2 regions of the Gordonia sp. GONU genome follow, and region 2 is predicted to be linked to the other one. Evidence: predicted binding sites of a transcription regulator. Region 2 holds the regulator's gene; the other holds the start of a gene.
What was found. Region 2 encodes LexA, which represses DNA repair genes until DNA is damaged. Its sites were predicted from a motif close to CGAACANNTGTTCG; they were not measured.
Positions count from the first base shown of each region.

Region 1: NWF34_RS16820 (HNH endonuclease signature motif containing protein) is a predicted target of LexA. The motif match lies at 2,084-2,097, and genes of this name have one in related genera.

Region 1 is NZ_JANRHB010000019.1:70,865-81,022, reverse strand. It holds gene NWF34_RS16825 (nitronate monooxygenase family protein) at 1-391, shown strand, start outside; gene NWF34_RS16820 (HNH endonuclease signature motif containing protein) at 629-1,888, opposite strand; gene NWF34_RS16815 (nuclear transport factor 2 family protein) at 2,705-3,256, opposite strand; gene NWF34_RS16810 (MaoC/PaaZ C-terminal domain-containing protein) at 3,253-4,122, opposite strand; gene NWF34_RS16805 (mycofactocin-coupled SDR family oxidoreductase) at 4,232-5,101, shown strand; gene NWF34_RS16800 (nuclear transport factor 2 family protein) at 5,155-5,787, opposite strand; gene NWF34_RS16795 (Zn-ribbon domain-containing OB-fold protein) at 5,912-6,304, shown strand; gene NWF34_RS16790 (thiolase family protein) at 6,301-7,509, shown strand; gene NWF34_RS16785 (CaiB/BaiF CoA-transferase family protein) at 7,573-8,730, shown strand; gene NWF34_RS16780 (acyl-CoA dehydrogenase family protein) at 8,742-9,911, shown strand; gene NWF34_RS16775 (acyl-CoA dehydrogenase family protein) at 9,928-10,158, shown strand, end outside.
Region 2 is NZ_JANRHB010000001.1:209,583-219,740, reverse strand. It holds gene NWF34_RS00980 (HPr family phosphocarrier protein) at 1-225, opposite strand, end outside; gene NWF34_RS00975 (fructose-specific PTS transporter subunit EIIC) at 297-2,372, opposite strand; gene pfkB (1-phosphofructokinase) at 2,432-3,397, opposite strand; gene NWF34_RS00965 (DeoR/GlpR family DNA-binding transcription regulator) at 3,394-4,164, opposite strand; gene NWF34_RS00960 (phosphoenolpyruvate--protein phosphotransferase) at 4,299-5,999, shown strand; gene lexA (transcriptional repressor LexA) at 5,977-6,684, opposite strand; gene NWF34_RS00950 (LysM peptidoglycan-binding domain-containing protein) at 6,921-7,487, shown strand; gene nrdR (transcriptional regulator NrdR) at 7,587-8,054, shown strand; gene hrpA (ATP-dependent RNA helicase HrpA) at 8,028-10,158, opposite strand, start outside.

The DNA of each region.
Region 1 (10,158 bases), on a different contig from region 2:
CATGGGCACCCGTTTCGTCGCCACCACCGAGGCGCCGGTGCACCAGAATGTCAAGGATCAGATCGTCGCCAACGACGAGCGTTCGACGATCCTGGTCTTCCGCGAGTTCCGTAACACGGCTCGGGTGGCACGCAACGCGATCTCCGAGGAGATCGCCGAGATCGCCGGACGTGAGGGCGCGACCTTCGCCGACGTCGCACATCTGGCCGCGGGCGAACGCGGGCGACGCGAGGTGCTCGGCGAGGGGAACATGGACGGCGGCATGTGGTGGGCCGGTCAGTCCCAGGGTCTGATCGACGAGGTCCTCAGCTGCCGCGAGGTGATCGATTCGATCATGGCCGATGCCGAGGAGATCATCGGCAAGCGACTCCCCTCGATGCTCGGCAACTGACGCCGCCGGGACGCGACAACGACGCAGCCCCCGAGGCATCGACAGGAGCCTGACTGCGGTTCCGTTCCCGCCCGGTGACACTGGGCGGGAACGGAACCGGTTGGGCGGCCAGTGTTTTCACTGTGGAGTTGTCAAGGTACGGATGCGGTCCCGGCTGGTGGCCGGGTGCCTCTGCTGGTTGAGTAGGTGAGGAGCTTGCGACGATCCGTATCGAAACCTGCTGCGCGAGAGTCTCTGTCAGGCGGCGATGTCGTCGAGTCGCATGGTGCGTCGGTTGTAGGCGGGTAGGGCGCGGCGTTGTGGGTCGATGTCGGCGGGTGGGATGAGCCAGGGGTGGCGGTCGTAGCCGAGGATGATGTCCCAGCCGTTGTGGTGGACCTGGGTGTGGCAGCGTTGGCAGAGTAGGCAGCCGTTGTCGAGGTCGGTGTCGCCGTTGTCGGTCCAGTGTTGGATGTGGTGGACCTGTGTGTGTGAGGGTGGCGCACCGCATTTGATGCAGGTCTGGTCGCGGATGATGATTGCTTTGCGTAGGTGGGCGGGGAAGAGTCGGCGTTCGCGGCCCATGGCCAGGGGCACGGTTTCGTCGTCGATGATGATCTCGGTCAAGGAACCGTCACACGACAGTTGTCGGGCGATGGCGTGGGTGACAGAGCCCGTCCAGGGGAGGAATGCTGGGTTGCCGCCGTCGGCGGGGATGGTCAGTGCCACTTGGGTTCTGGGAGTGCCTATGGTGTCCATCGCGGCGCCCATGGCTGCCTGATCCAGGAGCACTTCGAGTGCGTCTGCTCGTCGTTGGGTGGCCGAGCGTCGATCGGGGGAGCCGTCGGGTTCGGGGCGCGGTGTGCTGCGTTCGTCGATCATCGCGATGAATTTCTCGCCCACGACTTGGGTGACGTTGGCGTGGATCTCGACGCGACTGTCGTCGGTCGTGTGGTGGGAGAGCGTGTCCAGGGTGCGGTCGTCGCTGGCGGGGATGCCGTTGTCGGAGGTGTCGGCGATGGTGTTGCCGATGGTCTGGGCGTGTCTCTGGAGGTCGGTCGGGGTGGCACCAGACAGTGCTTGGGTGAGGAGTTCGGTTTCGTAGATGGCGTGGTCGTCGGCGGAGAGCTCTGTGGGGGAGCGTTTCTCGATGGTCGACATGCCGCGCACGATGGCGTCGACGACCTCGGCGGAGAGGCGTCCGTCGGCGGCGTAGGCCTCGACCTTGCTCAATGTGCCCATCGCGTCGGCGATGCGGGTGGTGCGTGTGGAGACTGCGGGTGCGAATCCCATCTCGATCAACAGTTTCTTGGTGGTCGACCCTGCCTTCTGTGCAACGTGTAGGTCATCGAGTTTTTCTGCATGCGTTGCGATCTGGTGGTCGGCGACGTTGCGTATCAACCGCCAGAACTCTAACTGTTCGAAAGTTGTTCGGCCGGTGGGGTCGTCGGTGGGTGGGGTGATCTCGATGAGCTGATCGAGGATTGCGTCGAGTGGAGTCGTGTCGGTGTTGATCATGACGGCAGCCATCCCTCTTCTGAGGTGTACAAGCGGTGAGTGGGACCGTCGTTGACTGCTGCTCTGTCATGAATGTTCTGTGTCTTCAGTTTTACATCGGGGGCCTGACAAGAACTGTGGACGGGTTGCACCGACGGTTTTGCTCGATGAGGTGGTCGAGAAGTGTGGTGCGGTCCGCCATGACTCCAAGGTACACGAACGCATGTTCGAATGCGAGGTTTCTCCACAGTTCGCTGCTGGGTCAAACCGGCTGTATGACAACATCGTTCACTGATGTGAACGAACTGGGCAAACTGTGAACACCTGCACCTGCGGGCGCAGCGGATGGGCGAGTTGGAAATGATGTCGCGTGCGACATCGATGTGGGTTCGCGGCCGTCAGTTGACGCCGGTTACCCCTGGTTGATGTCGCACGCGACCTCAATCGGGTTGCCGTGCACTGGGGCTGCGGGTGTGGATCCTGCAGAGTTGGTCGGGTGGGGTGAATTCGCGTCCATCTCAGTGGTTTCCGAGGGCAATGTGCCCTCCGGTGGTGCTCACGGGGACGAGTTTGTCCGGAGCTTGCGGCGGAGGACGCGTCTCGAAGGGTTGGCGACGTCGGCTCACCAGGCCTTCGAGGCTCGTCGCTATCGCTCCTCGCACCTCAGGCAGCAGAGGAATGGCTATCGCTCCTCGCGCCTCAGGCGGCGAGGGGGTGGCTCGTCGCTCCTCGCACCTCAGGCGGCGAGGGGGCGGCTCGTCGACTTTGATGCGCTCCTTCGTCGCTTACTCAGCCCGGCGGCTATCGCTCCTCACGCCTGAGGCAGCATTGCTGACACTAGGGAGTCGCCCGCGACGGGGGACCGAGGTGGGGGAGTTCGCCGGGTGCGAGCCGGCGGAACACCCGGTGGCGCTCACCGGCGTAGATGTGCTCGCCCTCGATCAGGCCCGCGTCGTCGATCGGCCACAACACGGTGGTGCGGTGACCGACGAGATAGAACTCCTCGGGTGAGACCGGTTCTCCTGCTTCGGTTTCGGTGACCCCGAGTTCGCTGCCGAGGATCGCATAGTGGAAGTCGCCCTCGGTGACGACGCATTTCTCGTCGACGACCACCCGGTGGATGACATAGTCCAGGCGATTGCGGTCGGCGGCCTGCAGCCTGCGGTACCAGTCGACGACCTCGTCATATCCGGACGGCCCGACGCTGTCGGACGCGCCCCAGACGACGTACTCGGGTTCGGGGACGAGGGTGGCCATCAACGCGGGCATGTTGCCGGCGACCTCCTCGACCACGTGCCGCGCCACCACCTCGAGGTTTCGCCGGCGGATCGGATCGGATTCGGCGGCGATCCGGTCCAGCAGCGGTTGCCAACCCGGGGTGCTCATCATTGCCTCACGGAAGCGGTTCCGCCGGTGAGGACCTCTTTGTCGTCGCGTCCGCGCACGCGGAAACCGACGGAGTCGTCCTCGTGCCGCCACACGTCGACGTCGAGGGTGTCGCCCGGCCAGACCGGACCGGCGAATCGCGCGGACATCGACGACAGTGCGGCGTCCTTGCCGACGACCTCGAGGACGGCGCGCCCGGCGAATCCGAAGGTGCACAGTCCATGGAGGATCGGCTGGGACATCCCGGCGCGGGCGGCGAAGGCGGGGTCGGAGTGCAGGGGGTTGTAGTCCCCGGAGAGCCGGTAGATGAGGGCCTGATCCGGGCGGGTCTGGTAGCTGATCGTCTTGACCGGGCCGGCGACCTGCTTCTGGGCGGTGTCATCCGCGCCGGCGGGTCCGCGTTCGCCGCCCCAGCCGCCGACGCCGCGGATGAACAGGCCGGCGGAGCTGCGCCACAACGGAGTTCCGTCGGGGGAGGTGCCGGTGGTCTGGGCGACGATCAGCGCGGCCTTGCCCTTGTCCCACATCTCGGTGATCTCGGTGACCGCCTCGGCCTCGCCGTCGACGGGGATGTCGCCGAGGATCTCCACCCGCTGTTCGGCGTGCAGCAGTTTGGCCCAGTCGAACCGGCCGGCCGCCTTGAGGACACTGAAGTCGACGCCCAGGGTGACCGGCATGGTCGGCACCATCCGCTGCTCGACGCCCTTGGTGTTGTTGGTGGTGAACGCCAGGTCGTCGGTGCCGGCGCCGACGCCGAGTGCGTAGAGCATGCAGTCGCGCGAGGTCCACGACACCTTCTTGGGTGTCGACCGGGCGCCGATGGCACCGGGATCGAAGGGGGTGAGCTCTCGACTCGAGGATTCGGACACGGTAATCGCCTCTCGCATATGAAGTCCCGCGAAGAAAGTCGCGTTATAAATATTCTAATAGTATAGCATCGGGGTGTTGGCACAGTCGTCACAATGACCAGGGAGTGCGATGACGATCGATCCGCAAGTACTGGCTGCACAGATTCCAGCAGCACCGGTTCCCTCCGAGCCGATAGCCCGGCGACACGTGGGCAAGGTCGTCCTCATCACCGGGGCGGCGCGCGGCATCGGGCGTGCGCAGGCCGTGCGCTTCGCCGCCGAGGGGGCCGACATCATCGGCCTCGACCTCTGCCGTGACCTCCCGACCACCGGATATCCGGGGTCGACGCCCGAAGACCTCGCCGAGACTGCTCGTCTGGTGGAGGCGCAGGGACGACGCGTGGTCACCGCCGAGGTCGACGCCACCGACTACGACGCGCTGGCCGACGCGGTCCAGCGCGCGGTCGGCGAACTCGGCCGGCTGGACGTGGTGAGCGCCAACGCCGGGATGACGACCGCGGCGCCCGCCTGGGAGATCTCGGTGGAGAACTGGCGTGCCACCATCGACAACAACCTCAACGCGGCCTTCTTCACCGCGAAGGCGACCATCCCGACGATGCTCGAGCAGGGGACCGGCGGTGCGATCGTCTTCACCAGTTCGGTGGCAGGGCTGACCGCCCTGCCCATGATCGCCGACTACGTGGCCGCAAAGCACGGCGTCACCGGCCTGGCCAAGTCGCTCGCCAATGAGCTGGGCGCACATCGTATCCGGGTGAACTCGGTGCATCCGTACGGAGTGAACACCGACCTCAACCCGCCGGACCTGGGTGTGGCGATGGCCACCCGGCCCGACCTCGCCCCGCTGCTCTATCCGACGCTGCCGGACGGTCGAAGCGAGCCCGAGGACATCGCGGCGGCCGTCGCGTGGATCTGCTCCGACGAGGCGCGTCACATCACCGGGATTCAGCTGCCGGTGGATCTGGGGCGGACCAACCGCTAGTACGGAACCCGAAATGGCCTCGCCGGCGCCTCAGCGCAGGCGAGGCCGTTTCGTCAGGCGATGTCGTCGTCGAAATCGTCGAAGGACAGTCGGTAGCTCATGTCGCTCTCGTCGCGCGCGCCGGGGATGTCGTAGGCGGCGCGACCGCCGGTCAGCAGCTGCGACGAGGGGCGGCACTGGTTCCACTCGACGGTGATCTGGCGACGCCAAATGCGCCAGATGCCATCGCGTTTGGTGAGCTTGTCGAGGTAGCGGCCACCGGTCACGTACTCGTGTTCGCCATTGAGAGTGCCTTCGGCGCGGGCCTTCTCGGCGTACTCCTCGTCGAAGAACTTGCTGACCGAGTCCCAGCCGCCGGGGATTCGGTGGTATCCGAACAGCAAGGATTCGGAATATGCGCGGTCTCCGTCGATGGTGACGAGCTCATTGGTCACATGGTGTACCGAGTAGGTGGTCTGGGCCTTGATGCGAGGCACCATGAAGTCGGCGAACTCGTGGGCGTTGCCGTCGAAGGTTCCATGCGCGTCGGTGGCGTCCTGGTGGTACACCGTCTTGAGCAACTCGGCGTCGCACCGGTCGATGGCACGCGCATAGCGGTGCAGGACCTCGATGATCTGCTGGCGGTCGTACACCAGCTGGAGGGTGGCCTCGGGCGACGACGGCTGGGCCTGGGGTTCGAACAGCATGTGATGCCTTTCCTCGTGCGGTGCGGCGGTTTCGGCCGACGCGGATATTGTCGCGTGATAAATACTCTAGTACTCTACTTTTATCTCAAGGGCCCAATGGCCGAGAACCGATAGTGAGGCTTCGATGACCCAGACCATCCCGGCAGTCGACTACCTCGTGGTGGGCGACGACCCCCACCTCGTGTCGAAGGAGTGCGCGGATTGTGGCGCACTGTACTTCGACCGGCGGAACGCCTGCGCGAAGTGCTTCGGCACGAACTTCGGCACCCGCCGGCTCTCCAACGAAGGCATCGTCCGCGCCTACACCGTGGTCCAGCGTGGCTCGAAGTCCGGCCCGTACACGTCGGTGGTGGTCGAGCTCCAGGGCGGCGGCATCGTCAAGGCCAATCTGATCGGTGTCACCGACCCGGCACGGATCGAACCCGAGATGAAGGTGCGGTTGGTGACCTTCGAGGCGGGCGTCGACGACGACGGAACCCAGGCCGTGGCCTTCGGATACGAACCGATCGGAGCATGAACATGACCGACGACATCTGGATCATCGGCACCTCGATGACGAAGTTCGGCCGCTTCGCCGAGCTCGACCTGCTCGATCTCGCCTCCAAGGCAACGCTCGAGGCGATCGCCGACTCGGGTCAGTCGCTGGCCGACATGGGCCTGCTCGCCCTCGGCAACGTGTACGAGGCCAACTCGCACAACGGGCAGCGTCTGCAGAAGCAGATCGGCCAGACCGGCATCCCCGTCTACAACGTCGTGAACGCCTGTGCCACCGGGGCGACCGCGGTCCGTGTCGCGATGATGGCGATCAAGGCCGGCGAGTGCGACATGGCCCTCGCCGTCGGCGTCGAGAAGATGGGCAAGATGGGGATGCTCGGCAACGCTGCGCGCAAGGCCGGGGAGAAGAAGGTGTTCACCCCCAAGGGCCGCTATGGCTCGGTGGTCAAGACCGAGGGGCTCCTCGGCACCGGCCTCATGCCGGGTGTGTTCGCCCAGGCCGGCACGGAATACGCTCTCGCACATGGGGTGACCGCCGAGCAGTTCGCCAAGGTCGCGGTCAAGAACCATCTCCATTCCACGCTGAACCCGCTGGCCCAGTACCGTAAGGAGTTCTCCCTCGAGGAGGTCCTCGGTGCCGAGGTGATCAGCTACCCCAACACCCTGCCCATGTGCTGCCCGACCGGTGACGGTGCGGCGGCGGTGGTCCTGGTGTCGGGTGCCAAGCTCAAGACCCTCGACCCCGACGTGCGCAAGCGTGCGGTCAAGGTCTCCGCGTCGGTGATGACCTCCGACCCGTGGGTCGAGGGCGGCCAGGTGCAGCCCGACGTCAACACGCTCACCCGGCTCGCGGTCGACCAGGCCTACGAGGCCGCCGGTCTCGGGCCGGACGACCTCGACCTCGTCGAACTCCACGACTGCTTCGCCACCGCCGAACTCATCCACTACGACAACCTGCGGCTCTGTGAGCCGGGCGGTGCCGGCGACTTCATCGACTCGGGTGCTCCGATGCGCGACGGCAAGACGCCGGTGAACGTCTCCGGCGGACTCCTGTCGAAGGGGCATCCGATCGGTGCGACCGGCATCGCGAACCTCTACGAGGTCGCCACCCACCTCCGCGGGGAGGCCGGTGACCGCCAGATCGAGGGCGCCAAGGTCGGTCTGACCCACGTGATCGGCCTGGCATCGGCCTGCGCCGTTCACATCCTCGAGAAGCCCGCCGTCTGACCGGTCGAACCGACTGAACCGCCGACCCGCCTGAACAGGTCGACAACCCAAGAGGGAGTAGTGATGTCAGGACCGCTCGACGGCGTGCGCGTACTGGAGATCGCCAGCGCCGCACCCGCGCCGTTCGCCTGCATGATGATGTCGGACCTCGGTGCCGACGTCGTCACCGTGGACCGGCCCGCCAAGCCCGGACGCACCCCCCGCCGTCCGCGGGATCCGCTGGTACGCGGCCGGCGCTCGGTGGCCGCCGACCTCAAGACGCCGGAAGGAGTCGCCCTGGTGCGGCGGCTCGCCGCCTCCGCCGACGTGCTCGTCGAGGGCTTCCGTCCCGGCGTCATGGAGCGGCTGGGTCTGGGTCCCGCCGACCTCGAGGCGGTCAACCCCGGCCTCGTGTACGCGCGGATGACCGGTTACGGACAGGACGGGCCGTTCGCGTCCCTGGCGGGCCACGACATCAACTACATCGCGGTCGCCGGCGCGCTCGACCCCATCGGTCGCGCCGGTGAACGTCCGCTCGCGCCGCTCAACCTGGTCGGTGACTTCGGCGGCGGCGGAATGCTTCTCGCCGTGGGAATCCTGGCGGCACTGCACGAGCGGTCGACCTCCGGCAAGGGCCAGGTCGTCGACGCCGCCATGGTCGACGGCGCGGCGCTGCTCACCGCCTTCGTCCACGGCGTGAACGCGGACGGGCACTGGTCGCACGAGCGGGGCACCAACCTGCTCGACGGCGGTGCCCCGTTCTACGACACCTACGAGACCTCCGACGGCGGTCACATGGCCGTCGGCGCGCTGGAGCGTCGTTTCTACGCCCAGCTGCTGATCGGGCTCGGCCTCGACGGCGAGGATCTGCCCGGACAGCTCGATCGCGACGGCTGGCCGACGCTCCGGGCCCGATTCGCCGAGGTCTTCGCCTCCCGGAGCCGCGCCGAATGGACCGAGGTGTTCGCCGGACTGGACGCCTGTGTCTCGCCGGTGCTGTCGCCGTGGGAGGTCGCCGAGGCCGAACATGTAACGGCACGTAAAGGATTCGTCCAGATCGACGGTATCGACCAGCCGGCGCCCGCACCGCGTTTCAGTCGGACCCCGGCGTCGGTCCCCACCGGCCCCCGGGTGCCGGGTGAGGACACCGAGGCGGTCCTGGCCGATTGGGTGCCCGCTTCTCGGATGTCCGGGTCCGCGGCGGGTGGAATCATGAGCGACGGAGAGGTGGCCGCCAGATGACCGGTGCGGCAGTGACAGATACAGACGTGACCGGTGCCGCGGTGGATCTGGAGGTCCCCGAGACCGTGGAGCAGGCGCGGGTCGGCTTCCGCGCCTGGATGACCGAGCACGGCGCCGAACTCGAGCAGTTCCGCCGGACCGGTGGCGAGGTCGCGGAGATCTTCGAGCGGCTGCGTCTCCTGCAGCGAATGCTGTTCGACGCCGGATGGATTCGCCTGGGGTGGCCGACCGAGATGGGCGGCCTGGGTGGTGCGCCGATCCTGCGTAGCATCATCAGCGAGGAACTCGCCGCCGCGGGATATCCGCCGCCGTTCTCCTTCGCGACCCAGGAGGTGCTCGGCCCGGCGGTCGCCGAGTTCGCCCGGCCCGAGCTGGCCGCCCATGTGCTGCCCCGGTTGCTCAGCGGCCAGGAGACGTGGTGCCAGGGATTCTCCGAGCCCGGAGCGGGTAGCGACCTGGCCTCCCTGCGCTTGAAAGCCGTTGCTGTCGAAGGTGGTTGGCGAGTCTCGGGCGAGAAGATCTGGACGAGTTGGGCCCAGCTGGCCGACCGGTGCGTCCTCCTGGCCCGGACCGGTGCCGTCGACTCGGGTCATCGCGGCATCTCGGCCTTCCTGCTCGACATGGACACCCCCGGCATCACCGTGAGCCTGCTGCGCAGCATGAACGGCGACGACGAGTTCTGCTCGCTGTTCTTCGACAACGTCTTCATCCCCGAGGACCGTCTGCTGGGCGAACCCGACGGCGGCTGGGCGGTCACGATGCACGTCCTCGCGGGCGAACGCGGCGCGGCGGCCTGGCAGCGTCAGATCTGGCTGCGCTCCCGGCTCGACGATCTCGCCGCTACCGGCGGCGTCGACGACGAGGTGCTCGGCGAGAGCTACGAACTGCTGATGGCACTGCGGGTCCTGTCCCGGCGCACGGTACGGGCGCTCTCGGCGGGTGATCCCGTCGGCTCGACCACCTCGCTGGACAAGCTGGCGATGTCCACCGCAGAGAAGTTCTTGTTCGACGCCGCGCTGTCGGGTGCCGCCGACGAGGTCGTCCTGGGATCGACGGAGACCGGATCGGACGGCGCCTGGCGCAACGACTACCTGTACAGCCGCGCATCGTCGATCTACGGCGGCGCGGCCGAGATCCAACGAAACATCATCGCCGAACGCCTGCTCGGCCTACCACGCTGAGAGCGAGGGATTGCGAATGGATGCCGATGACATCACCCAGGTGACCGAGAGCCTGCGGCGGGCACTGGAGACAGATCCGGAGAACGCCCGCGGCGCCGTCGAGGAATTCGGGTGGACCGAGCTCCTCGACGACGAACCCGCGGTCGCGGTGGGCACGCTGTTCCCCCTCTGGGGCGAACTGCTCGCACACGGTTCGATGCTCGACGCGGTGATGATCCATGCCGCCGGTGCGACCGGGGTCGACCCG
Region 2 (10,158 bases):
GATCTTGTCGAGCGCTGCCTGATCCTCGGCGGTGACCACGACCTTGGCGCCCTTCTCGGCGCCGAGGGTCATGATCATCAGTGCCGAACCGGCGTCGACCGGGTCGCCGCCCTCGAGTTCGAGGGTCACGGTGCTGCCGGAGTCGGCGACGGCCTCGGCGATGATCGTGGCCGGCCGGGCGTGCAGGCCGACGGCCGATCCGACGGTGGCGGTGGTGCTGGGCATGGTGCCTCCTGTGTTGCTGGGGTATTCGGTTGTCGTGCTGGATGAAACGTCGGGTATGAGTGGGTCTGGGATCAGGCTGCCACGGCCTCGAGGTCGGCCGCTGCCACCTCCCTGGTCCTGCCGAATTGCTTCGCCGCGGTCACCGCGACCGCGCTGAGCACGGTGCCGGCGACGAGGGCCACGAGGAACAGCACCCAGTTGTTCATGGCGAAGAAGACGAAGATGCCGCCGTGTGGGGCGCGGAGCTCCACACCGAACGCCATGATGAGCGCACCGGACAGTGCGCCGCCGGCCATCATCGACGGGATGACGCGGAACGGGTCGACCGCGGCGAACGGGATGGCACCCTCGGAGATGAACGATGCGCCGAGAAGCCAGGCGGCCTTGCCGTTCTCGCGTTCGGGTTCGGTGAACAGCCCGGGACGCAGCACCGTGGCGAGGGCCAGGGCGAGCGGCGGGACCATGCCGGCGCACATCACCGCGGCCATGATCTGGAACTGTGCGGGACCGGCGGTCGCCGCGTCGGCGATACCGGCGGTTGCGAACAGGTAGGCGGTCTTGTTGACCGGACCGCCGAGGTCGAAGCACATCATCAGGCCCAGCACGATGCCGAGGACGACGGCCGATCCGCCGGACATGCTCTCCAGTCCGGAGTTCATCTGCTCGGTCAGCCAGGCGAGCGGCTTGCCGAGCACCATGTAGAGCAGTCCGCCGACGATCATGCTGCCGAACAGTGGGATGACGACCACCGGCATCAGTCCGCGAGCCCACTGCGGGACCGGGAGCCGCGAGATCCACAGACACGCGGCGCCGGCGATGAGACCGCCGATGAGTGCGCCGATGAAGCTGGCGCCGACGGAGAGGGACACGATGCCCGCGACGAAACCGGGGGCGATGCCGGGGCGGTCGGCGATGGCGAAGGAGATGTAACCGGCGAGGACCGGGACGGCGAGTCCCATCACCCCCGATCCGATCGCGAAACTCACCGCGCCGAGGTACTGCAGGAGCCCGCCGGACGGCAGATCCCAGACGCTGTTGTTGAGCGCGATGTAGACGGCGTCGTTCAGGGACCCGGCGCTGTCGAGGGTGCTGTTGGCGATCTCGTACCCGGCGAGCAGGAAGCCGAGCGCGATGAGCAGGCCGCCCGCCGCGACGAACGGGATCATGTAGCTGACACCGGTCATGAGTGCCTGACGAGTGCGCGCACCGAGTCCGACACCCGACGACGCGCCGGTCTCGGCGCCCTCGGTGCCGCCGTCGTCGGTCACCCGCGCCGCGTCCGGGTTCCGTCCGGCCGCAACGGCTTCGGCGATCATCGCATCGGGTTCGTTGATGGCTCGTTTGACGCCCGAGGCGATCACCGGCTTGCCGTGGAAGCGACCCTTGCCCTTCACCCCGATGTCGGTGGCGAAGATGACGGCGTCCGCGTTCGCGATGACCTCGGGGTCGAACGGCGTGGTGGCCGACGAGCCCTGGGTCTCCACCGCGAAGTCGACATCGGCACGGTCCGCGGCGTACCTGAGCGCGTCCGCGGCCATGTAGGTGTGCGCTATTCCGGTGGGGCAGGCGGTGATCGCGACGATGTGCGGCCGGTTCTGCGCCGGCGTCCGGGCGGTGACCGGGGTGTCCGTGGCCGGCGCCATCGGCGCTGCCGGGGAAGTGGTTGCGGTCGTGGTCTCGGTCTTCTTGGCGTCGGGATCGATGGCCTCGGTGACCAGTTCGATGATGCGTTCGTCGTTCTCGGCGGCGCGGAGGGACGCGACGAAGTCGGGGCGGACCAGCGAACGCGCCAGGGAGCTCAGCACTTTCATGTGCGCCGCCGCACCGCCCTCGGGGGCGGCGATGAGGAAGACGAGGTCGGCCGGCCCGTCGGGTGCCCCGAAGTCGACCTGGCGCGACAGTCGCGCCATGGCAAGGCTCGCCGTCGTCACCGATGCGGTGCGCGCGTGAGGGATGGCGATGCCGCCGGGGAGCCCGGTGGCCGACTTGGCTTCCCGCTCGAGTGCCGCGCGGGCCAGATCGGCGGGGTCGGTGGTCCGTCCGGCAGCGGCCAGGGCGTCGGCGAGGGTGGTGATGACGGCGGCGGGGTCTGCACCGGCGTCGACGTCGAGACTCACCGTCTGGGCGGTGATGATCTGCTCGGTCATGGGATGTCCTTCGGCATGGAGAGGGGCGGAGTGGTCGGGTGCCCGGTGGGGGATTCGGTTCAGTTCATCGGGGCGGCCCCGGAGAGTTCCGTGACCGTGACCCCGGACAGGTCGAGGTGGTGGGGGGTGGGGGAGGAGGTGCCCGCCAGTGCGGCGGCGGCCGAACCGTAGGCGACGGCGGACCGCAGACAGTCGGGAGCCGACGCGCCACGCGTCTGCGCGACGAGGAATCCGGCGAGGGAGGAATCACCCGCGCCGACGGTGCTGCGCGGAACGGTGGGTGGCGGCGTCGCGCACCAGACGCCCGCCGCGGTGGCGAGGACCGCGCCCCGTGCCCCGAGCGTGGCCAGCACGGCGCCGCCGATCTGCTCGACGAGCGCCGTGGACGCGGCGACGATGGGACGGAGGTCGTTGCGGGAGAGCGATTCCCGCAACTCTGCCGGATCGGTGCCGGTGAGTTCGGCGAGTTCGTCCTCGTTCGGCTTGATCAGGTCGACTCGTCCGGCGGCGGCCGCACGCAGCGGTGCTCCCGAGGTGTCCACCGCCACGCGGCAACCGGCGGTGACCAGGGCGTCGGCGACGGTCCGATACCAGTCCTCCGGTACGCCGGGCGGCAGTGATCCGCACAGCGTGACCCAGTCCGCGCCGTCCGCGTAGGTGCGGATCAGTGCGCTCAGCGCGGCCAGTTGAGCCGCCGTCAGGCTGACGCCCGGGGCATTGATCTTGGTGGTGGTGCCGTCGGCTTCGGCAATGGTCACGTTCGAGCGCACCTCGCCGTCCACGGGGACCGCGTCGTAGGGGAGTCCGAGCTCGTCGAGGGCGGCGAGCAGCGGGTCGCCCGCACGCGCCGGGAGCAGTGCCCGGGTCGGTAGTCCGGCGGCGGCGACGGTGCGGGCCACGTTGACGCCCTTGCCGCCCGGTTGGGCGCGGACCACACCGGCTCGCTGGACCTCGCCGCGCCGGAGCGGGGTGTCGAGTTCGAGGGTGCGGTCGACGCTGGGATTGGCTGTGACGGTGAGGATCATGCGATCACGACCTCGACGCCGCGGGCGGACAGGGCGGCCGAGAACCTCGGATCGATACCGGAGTCGGTGATCAGGACGTCGATGTCGTCGATGCCGGCGAATCCCGACAGCTCCTCGCGCTCCATCTTCGAACTGTCGGCGAGGACGACGACGCGTCGGGCCGCGGCAACCATCGCCGCCTTCACCGCCGCCTCGTCGGGGTCGGGCGTCGACAGACCGTGCGCTTCGCTGAGGCCGTTGGTGCCGATGAATGCGGTCGTCACGCGCAGCCGTCCCAGTGCGGCGACCGTCTCGGCGCCCACCGTGGCCTGGGTGAGTCCGCGGACGCGACCGCCCAGGGCGTGCAGACCGTCCGCATGGCGGCCGGCGAGCAACCCGGCGATCGGCAGGCTGTTGGTGATCAGCGTCAGATCGCGGTCCCGCGGCATGACCTCCGCGGCACGGAACGTGGTGGTGCCGGCGTCGAAGAGCACCGATCCGCCGTCGGGCGGCAGGAAACGGAGGGCGGCGCGGCCGATGGCGGCCTTCTCCTCGATCTGTTCGGTCTCCCGTTCGGCGATGCCGAGTTCACCGATCACCCGCATCACCTCGGGGCGGACGGCACCGCCGTGGACGCGCTGCAGGTGCCCGCCGCGTTCGAGAACGGCCAGGTCGCGCCGAACCGTCTCGCTGGTCACGTCGAACTTCGCGGCGAGCTCGGCGACCGAGGCGCGCCCTGCGACGCGAACCTCCTCGGCGATGGCCTGCTGTCTCTCCTCGGCGTACACACCGGCTCCGTTCTGATCGTTCCTGCTCACTCGGCCACCGCGAAATGTGGGAATATGTGGCTTTGAATGTTGTAGTAACTGTGTTTACGCCTTTTTATGTTGACAAGTCAAGCCAAATTTGTAACCGTGGTCACATGACGCAGATTCTGACGGGGACGCCGGTCGTCGGTGGTGTGGCTCATGGACCCGCACTGTGGCCGGGACGCCGTCCCGACCACAGTGCGGAGGCGCTCGGCGCCGGTGTCGAGATCTCCGAGGACCAGCGCCCGGAGGAGGTCGCACGATTCACTGCGGCGGCAGGCGTCGTCGCCGCGCGACTCCGTGAGCGCGCGTCGCAGAACACCGGCGTCGCCGCGGAAGTACTCGCCGCCACCGCCGGACTCGCGGAAGACCGCGGCTGGATCGGTGCGGCGTCGGCCCTGATCGCCAGGGGTACGCCGGCACCGTCGGCCGCCGTTGCCGCCACCGAACAGTTCGCCGCGGTGTTCACCAAGCTGGGCGGCCTGATGGCCGAGCGGGTCACGGACCTCAACGACGTCCGCGACCGCGTGCTCGCCGAGCTCCTGGGACTGCCCGAACCCGGGTTGTCCACGCCGGAGGTGCCCTCGATCCTGCTGGCCGACGACCTCGCACCCGCCGACACGGCCGGCCTCGACCCCACCACCACGATTGCCCTCGTGACGCGACTGGGTGGGCCCACCAGCCACACCGCGATCATCGCCCGTCAGCTCGGCATCCCGTGCGTCGTCGCGGTGTCCGGACTCGTCGGGATCGATGCGGGTACGGCGATCCTCGTCGACGGCACCACGGGTGAGATCGCCGTCGACCCCGATGACACCGCCGCGCGAGCCCGAGTCGAGGAGTATCGGCGTCACGCCGCTCGCGTCGCCGGATGGTCGGGTCCGGGTCGCACCGGCGACGGGGTGGAGGTGGCGATCCTGGCCAACGTCGCCGACGGGTCGTCGGCCCGCGCAGCAACCGATCACCCGGTGGAGGGTGTCGGACTGTTCCGTACCGAATTGGCCTTCCTCGAGCGCGCCGAGGAGCCTTCGGTCGACGAGCAGGCGGGCATCTATCGCGAGGTGCTGGACGCTTTCGACGGCCGCAAGGTGGTCATCCGCACCCTCGACGCCGGCTCGGACAAGCCGCTGCGCTTCGTGACCCATCCCGACGAGGCCAACCCGGCACTCGGTGTGCGCGGCGATCGAATCGCCTTGGCGCACCCCGAGATCCGCGCGCGCCAGCTCGACGCGATCGCCCGGGCGGCGCTGGAGGCCGACGCGCAGCCGTGGGTCATGGCCCCGATGATCGCCTCACCCGCCGAGGCGGCGACATTCGCCGCGCAGGTGCGCGAGCGTGGACTCGTCGCCGGTGTGATGATCGAGGTTCCCGCCGCGGCGATCCTGGCCCCGGCGATCCTGGCCGAGGTGGACTTCGTCTCGATCGGCACCAATGACCTCACGCAGTACACGATGGCCGCTGACCGAATGTCCGCCGAGCTCGCATCGCTGACCGATCCGTGGCAGCCGGCCGTGCTGCATCTCGTCGCAACGGTCGCCCGGGCCGGACGTGATCAGGGCAAACCGGTGGGCGTCTGCGGAGAGGCCGCGGCCGATCCGCATCTCGCCTGCGTGCTGGTCGGACTCGGGGTGACCTCGTTGTCGAGCGCTCCCGTCGCGGCGCCCGCGGTCGGCGCCCGGCTCGGCGCGGTCACCCTGGCAACCTGCGAAAACGCGGCGGCGGCCGCGCTGGCCGCCACCGATCCGGCTGCAGCTCGCGCGGCGGTCGCCGCGGTACTCGACAGTGACGAGGTCAGACTCGCCTCATTACGGTGACGACCTTGCCGAGGATGACGGCCTCGTCGCCCGGGATCGGGTCGAACAACTCGTTGTGCGGCATCAGCCAGACATGACCCTTCTGGCGTTTGAAGGTCTTGACCGTGGCCTCGCCGTCGATCATCGCGGCCACGATGTCGCCGTTGTCGGCCACGTTCTGCTGGCGGACGACGACCCAGTCGCCGTCGCAGATCGCGGCGTCGATCATCGACTCGCCGACGACCTTCAGCAGGAACAGCGATCCCTCGCCGACGAGCTCCCGGGGGAGTGGGAACACGTCCTCGACGGCTTCCTCGGCGAGGATCGGTCCGCCTGCGGCGATCCGGCCGAGCACCGGTACGAAAGTGGGTTCGGGCAGTGCTCCGCCGGTCGGCGAGGTCGGCGTCGGGGGTTCGCTCGGCGCGATGTTCACCGCCCGCGGACGGTTGGCATCACGTTTGAGAAGGCCCTTGCGTTCGAGCGTCCGCAGCTGATGGGCGACCGAGGAGGTCGAGGTGAGACCCACCTCGTCACCGATCTCGCGGATGCTCGGCGGGTAACCGCGTTCTCGCACGGATTTGCGGATCACCTCGAGAACTCCGCGCTGCCGCGGCGTCAGCGACGCCTCGGCAGCCGCCATGTCCGCCGGGGTGACGGGCTCGTCGGCGCCCCGCGCTCCGGTGCGCTTACCGCCGTCATCGCTCATGATCGGGTTCCTCTCGATTCCGAACGTGCTGGTAGATCGCTTGTCTTTCGACGAGCCTAGCCGAGAACGCCGACCGCATCAAACATTTGTTCGACGTGTCGCGAGACAATTGTCGGAGTGCCGTGCTACAAATCGAACATCAGTTCATCGAACGGATGATCGACATTCGAACAGTTCGACCGGGACGACGCGGTCCCACTCACGAACACCGTTCGACCGGATACACGGAGGGCACCATGCGCACCGCCACTCTCATCGACCCCGTCCACCTCGACCCCGCCCGGCACGACCCCGCCCGGCACGGCGGTCCCGTCCGCGGCGACGTCCTGGAGCGTCCGCGCCCGACACGTCGGGGAGACGCCCGGCGGCCCGTCGACAACCGTCCGGTGCCGGAATCGGCGGTCCGGGTCCGCCGCGTCGCGTCCACCCAGTGCGCGTCGCCGGTGGGTATGCGCGGTCGTGGACCGGTGGTCCCGGCGTGGCGTCCCGCCGAGGCGGCTCCCGCGGCCGTCATCCGCCGGCGTCGCCGCACGGCGACCGCTGTCCTCGCCGGCGTCGCGCTCGCCCTGGCCGTGTGGGTCATCGCGGTCGTCGGCCAGAACTACGCCGCGTCGGTCACGCCTGCCGCGGTCGGCACCGAGGTCGTGCACGTTCGGTCGGGTGACTCGCTGAGCACGATCGCCTCGCGGGTCGCCCCCGAGATGCCGCGTGAGGCCGTCGTCGACGAGATCATCCAGCTGAATGACCTCGCGTCGAGCGGGCTGCGCGTCGGCCAGCCGCTCCTCACCCCCCGGTACCACTGAGGCCGGGCGGTATCCTCGATGCCACAGGGACCAGCCGAGCACCGGCCCGGCATGCGGCGCGGCTGCATCAGAGCGTCCCGTGACCTGCGTGAGGATACGATGCGCTGCCCCTTCTGCAAGAACGACGACACCAAGGTCATCGACTCGCGTGTCGCTGATGAGGGGCAGGCCATCCGGCGCCGCCGCTCCTGCGTGGAGTGTGGGCGACGCTTCTCGACCGTGGAGAGTGCGGTCCTCTCGGTGGTGAAACGCAACGGCGTCACCGAACCGTTCAGTCGCGAGAAGGTGATGCGAGGTGTCCGGCGCGCATGCCAGGGGCGCCACGTCGCCGAGGACGCTCTCGCCCAGCTCGCCCAGCAGGTCGAGGACACCGTCCGCGCCAGTGGTTCGGCCGAGATCCCCAGCAATGAGGTGGGACTCGCGATCCTGAAGCCGCTGCGGGACCTCGACGAGGTCGCCTACCTGCGCTTCGCGTCGGTGTACCGGTCCTTCGACTCCCTCGAGGACTTCCAGCGCGAGATCGACGACCTCCGGGCCGCTTCAGCCGAGTCGGTCAAGAGTTCGTAGGACCCGCTTCTCCGACACCGGGAACGCGGTGCCCAGCCGTTCGGCGAACAATCCGACCCGCAGCTCCTCGACGAGCCACTGCGCCTCGTCGTTGACGTGCGCTTTCCGGTGTTCGGGTACCTGGGCCAGCCGCTGCGCCCACCGTTCGGTCACGCGGTCGATCACGGCGACTCCGGCCTGATCTCGCGCGGCGGAAGCCGGGAGTGCCGTCAACCGTGCCTCGGCGGCCGCGAGGTAGCGCGGCACGTTCTCCAGATGATGTCGCGGAGTGGCGGCCACGAATCCGTCGAAGACGAGGTTGTCGAGTTGTTCGGCGACGTCGTCGGCGGCGAGCGAACCCGCATGACGGTCGATCGCGGCGCGTACCGGCGCCACCGAGCCGAGCGACTCCACCGCGAGAGAGAAATACTCCGGAGCCGACTCGGTGATCCGTGGACGGATCTTCTCCGTCAGGGTGCGGAACGCCTCGGGTGAACGCACGGCGGACGCGGTCCCGGCGTGAAGGCCGGCGACGACGTCGCGGATCGCCCGGCGTGTGCAGTCGGCCAGCAATGTATCGAGATCCGCATAGGGACTCTGGCTCAACGCCAGCCGGCCGGCGGCGCCGAGCGAACTCGCCACGCGCCGGTGCAGTGGCGGGATCGCCAGGTCGAGGAGCGCGACGATCCCCCTCTCCGCCAGGCGATCTCGGGCCTGCTCCGACACCGCGTCGATCACGACCACCCCGCGTGTACGTCCGGCGTCGTCGGTGATCGCGTCGACGGTCGGGTACCTGGTGAGGCGCTGACCGGCGATGTCGACGGTCCGCTGCGCGGCGAGAGTGCCGATGCCGTCGTCGGTCCAGCTGCGATACAGCGTGCGTTTCACCGTCTTCGACGCCGCGGGCGTCGTCGCACGCTGAAGCTCGTCGATCGAGTCGGCACGCGCGGTGATCCGTCCGTCGTCGTCGGCGACCGCGAAATGCATCCGCAGATGGAGGGGAATCCGGTCGAGGTCGAAATCGGCGGCGGTGACCGTCATCTGGGTGATCGTGGTGAGTTCGCGGGCGAGCCCGACCGCGAGCGGTTCGCTGCGAGGCGTGAGACGGGCCAGCGCCAGGTCGGCGAACCGCTGGGCGGGGGACATCGACTTGCGCAACCTCTTGGGCAGCGATTTCACCAGTGCGGTGGCCAGTTCCGACCGCATCCCGGGCACGGACCAGTCGAAGCCCGCCGACCGGACGTGGGGCAGCAGTGCGCGCGGGATGATCACGGTGACACCGTCATCGGGTGCGCCGGGTTCGAACCGGTAGCGGAGCTCGAGTCGGGTGTCGCCCTGCTGCCACGCACCCGGATAGTCGGTCGGTGCGGCCTCGGCGGTTGCCGTGACATCCTCGGGCTTGAGGTCCAGAAGGGCAGGATCGCTGCGCCGTGCCTTCTTCCACCACGTGTCGAAGTGACGTGCGGAGGTGACCTCGGCGCCGACCCGGTTGTCGTAGAACTCGAAGAGCTGATCCTCGGTGATCACGAGTCCGCGTTCGCGCCTACGGTTCTCGACGTCGGCGGCGGCCTCGAGGAGGGCGCGGTTGCGTTCGAAGAACGGGTGCTGGGTACGCCAGTCTCCCTCGACGAGGGCATGGCGGATGAACAGCTCGCGCGAGACGACCGGGTCGATGGGACCGTAGTCGACGCGGCGACGGGCGACGAGGGTGACGCCGTAGAGGGTGACCCGCTCGTACGCCATCGCGGCGCCACGTTTCGACGACCAGTGCGGCTCGCTGTGCGTGCGTTTGACCAGATCCCCGGCCAGTTTCTCCGCCCACAACGGATCGATCCCGGCGACCGTGTGCGCGAACAGCCGGGAGGTCTCCAGGACCTCCGCGGCCATGATGAACGCCGGCGGTTTCTTGGCCAGCGGCGACGCCGGGAAGATCATGAGCGTCGTGTTCCGCGCCCCGGTGAATTCACGACCCTCGGTGTTGCGGACCGCGATGTTGCTGAGCAGACCCGACAGGATCGCGCGGTGGACGGCATCGGCGTCGACCTGCGGCAACTCCTCGCCGGCCGGACGCACGGGCCAGTCGAGATCCTTGACGATCTCGGTGAGCTGACGGTGCAGGTCCCGC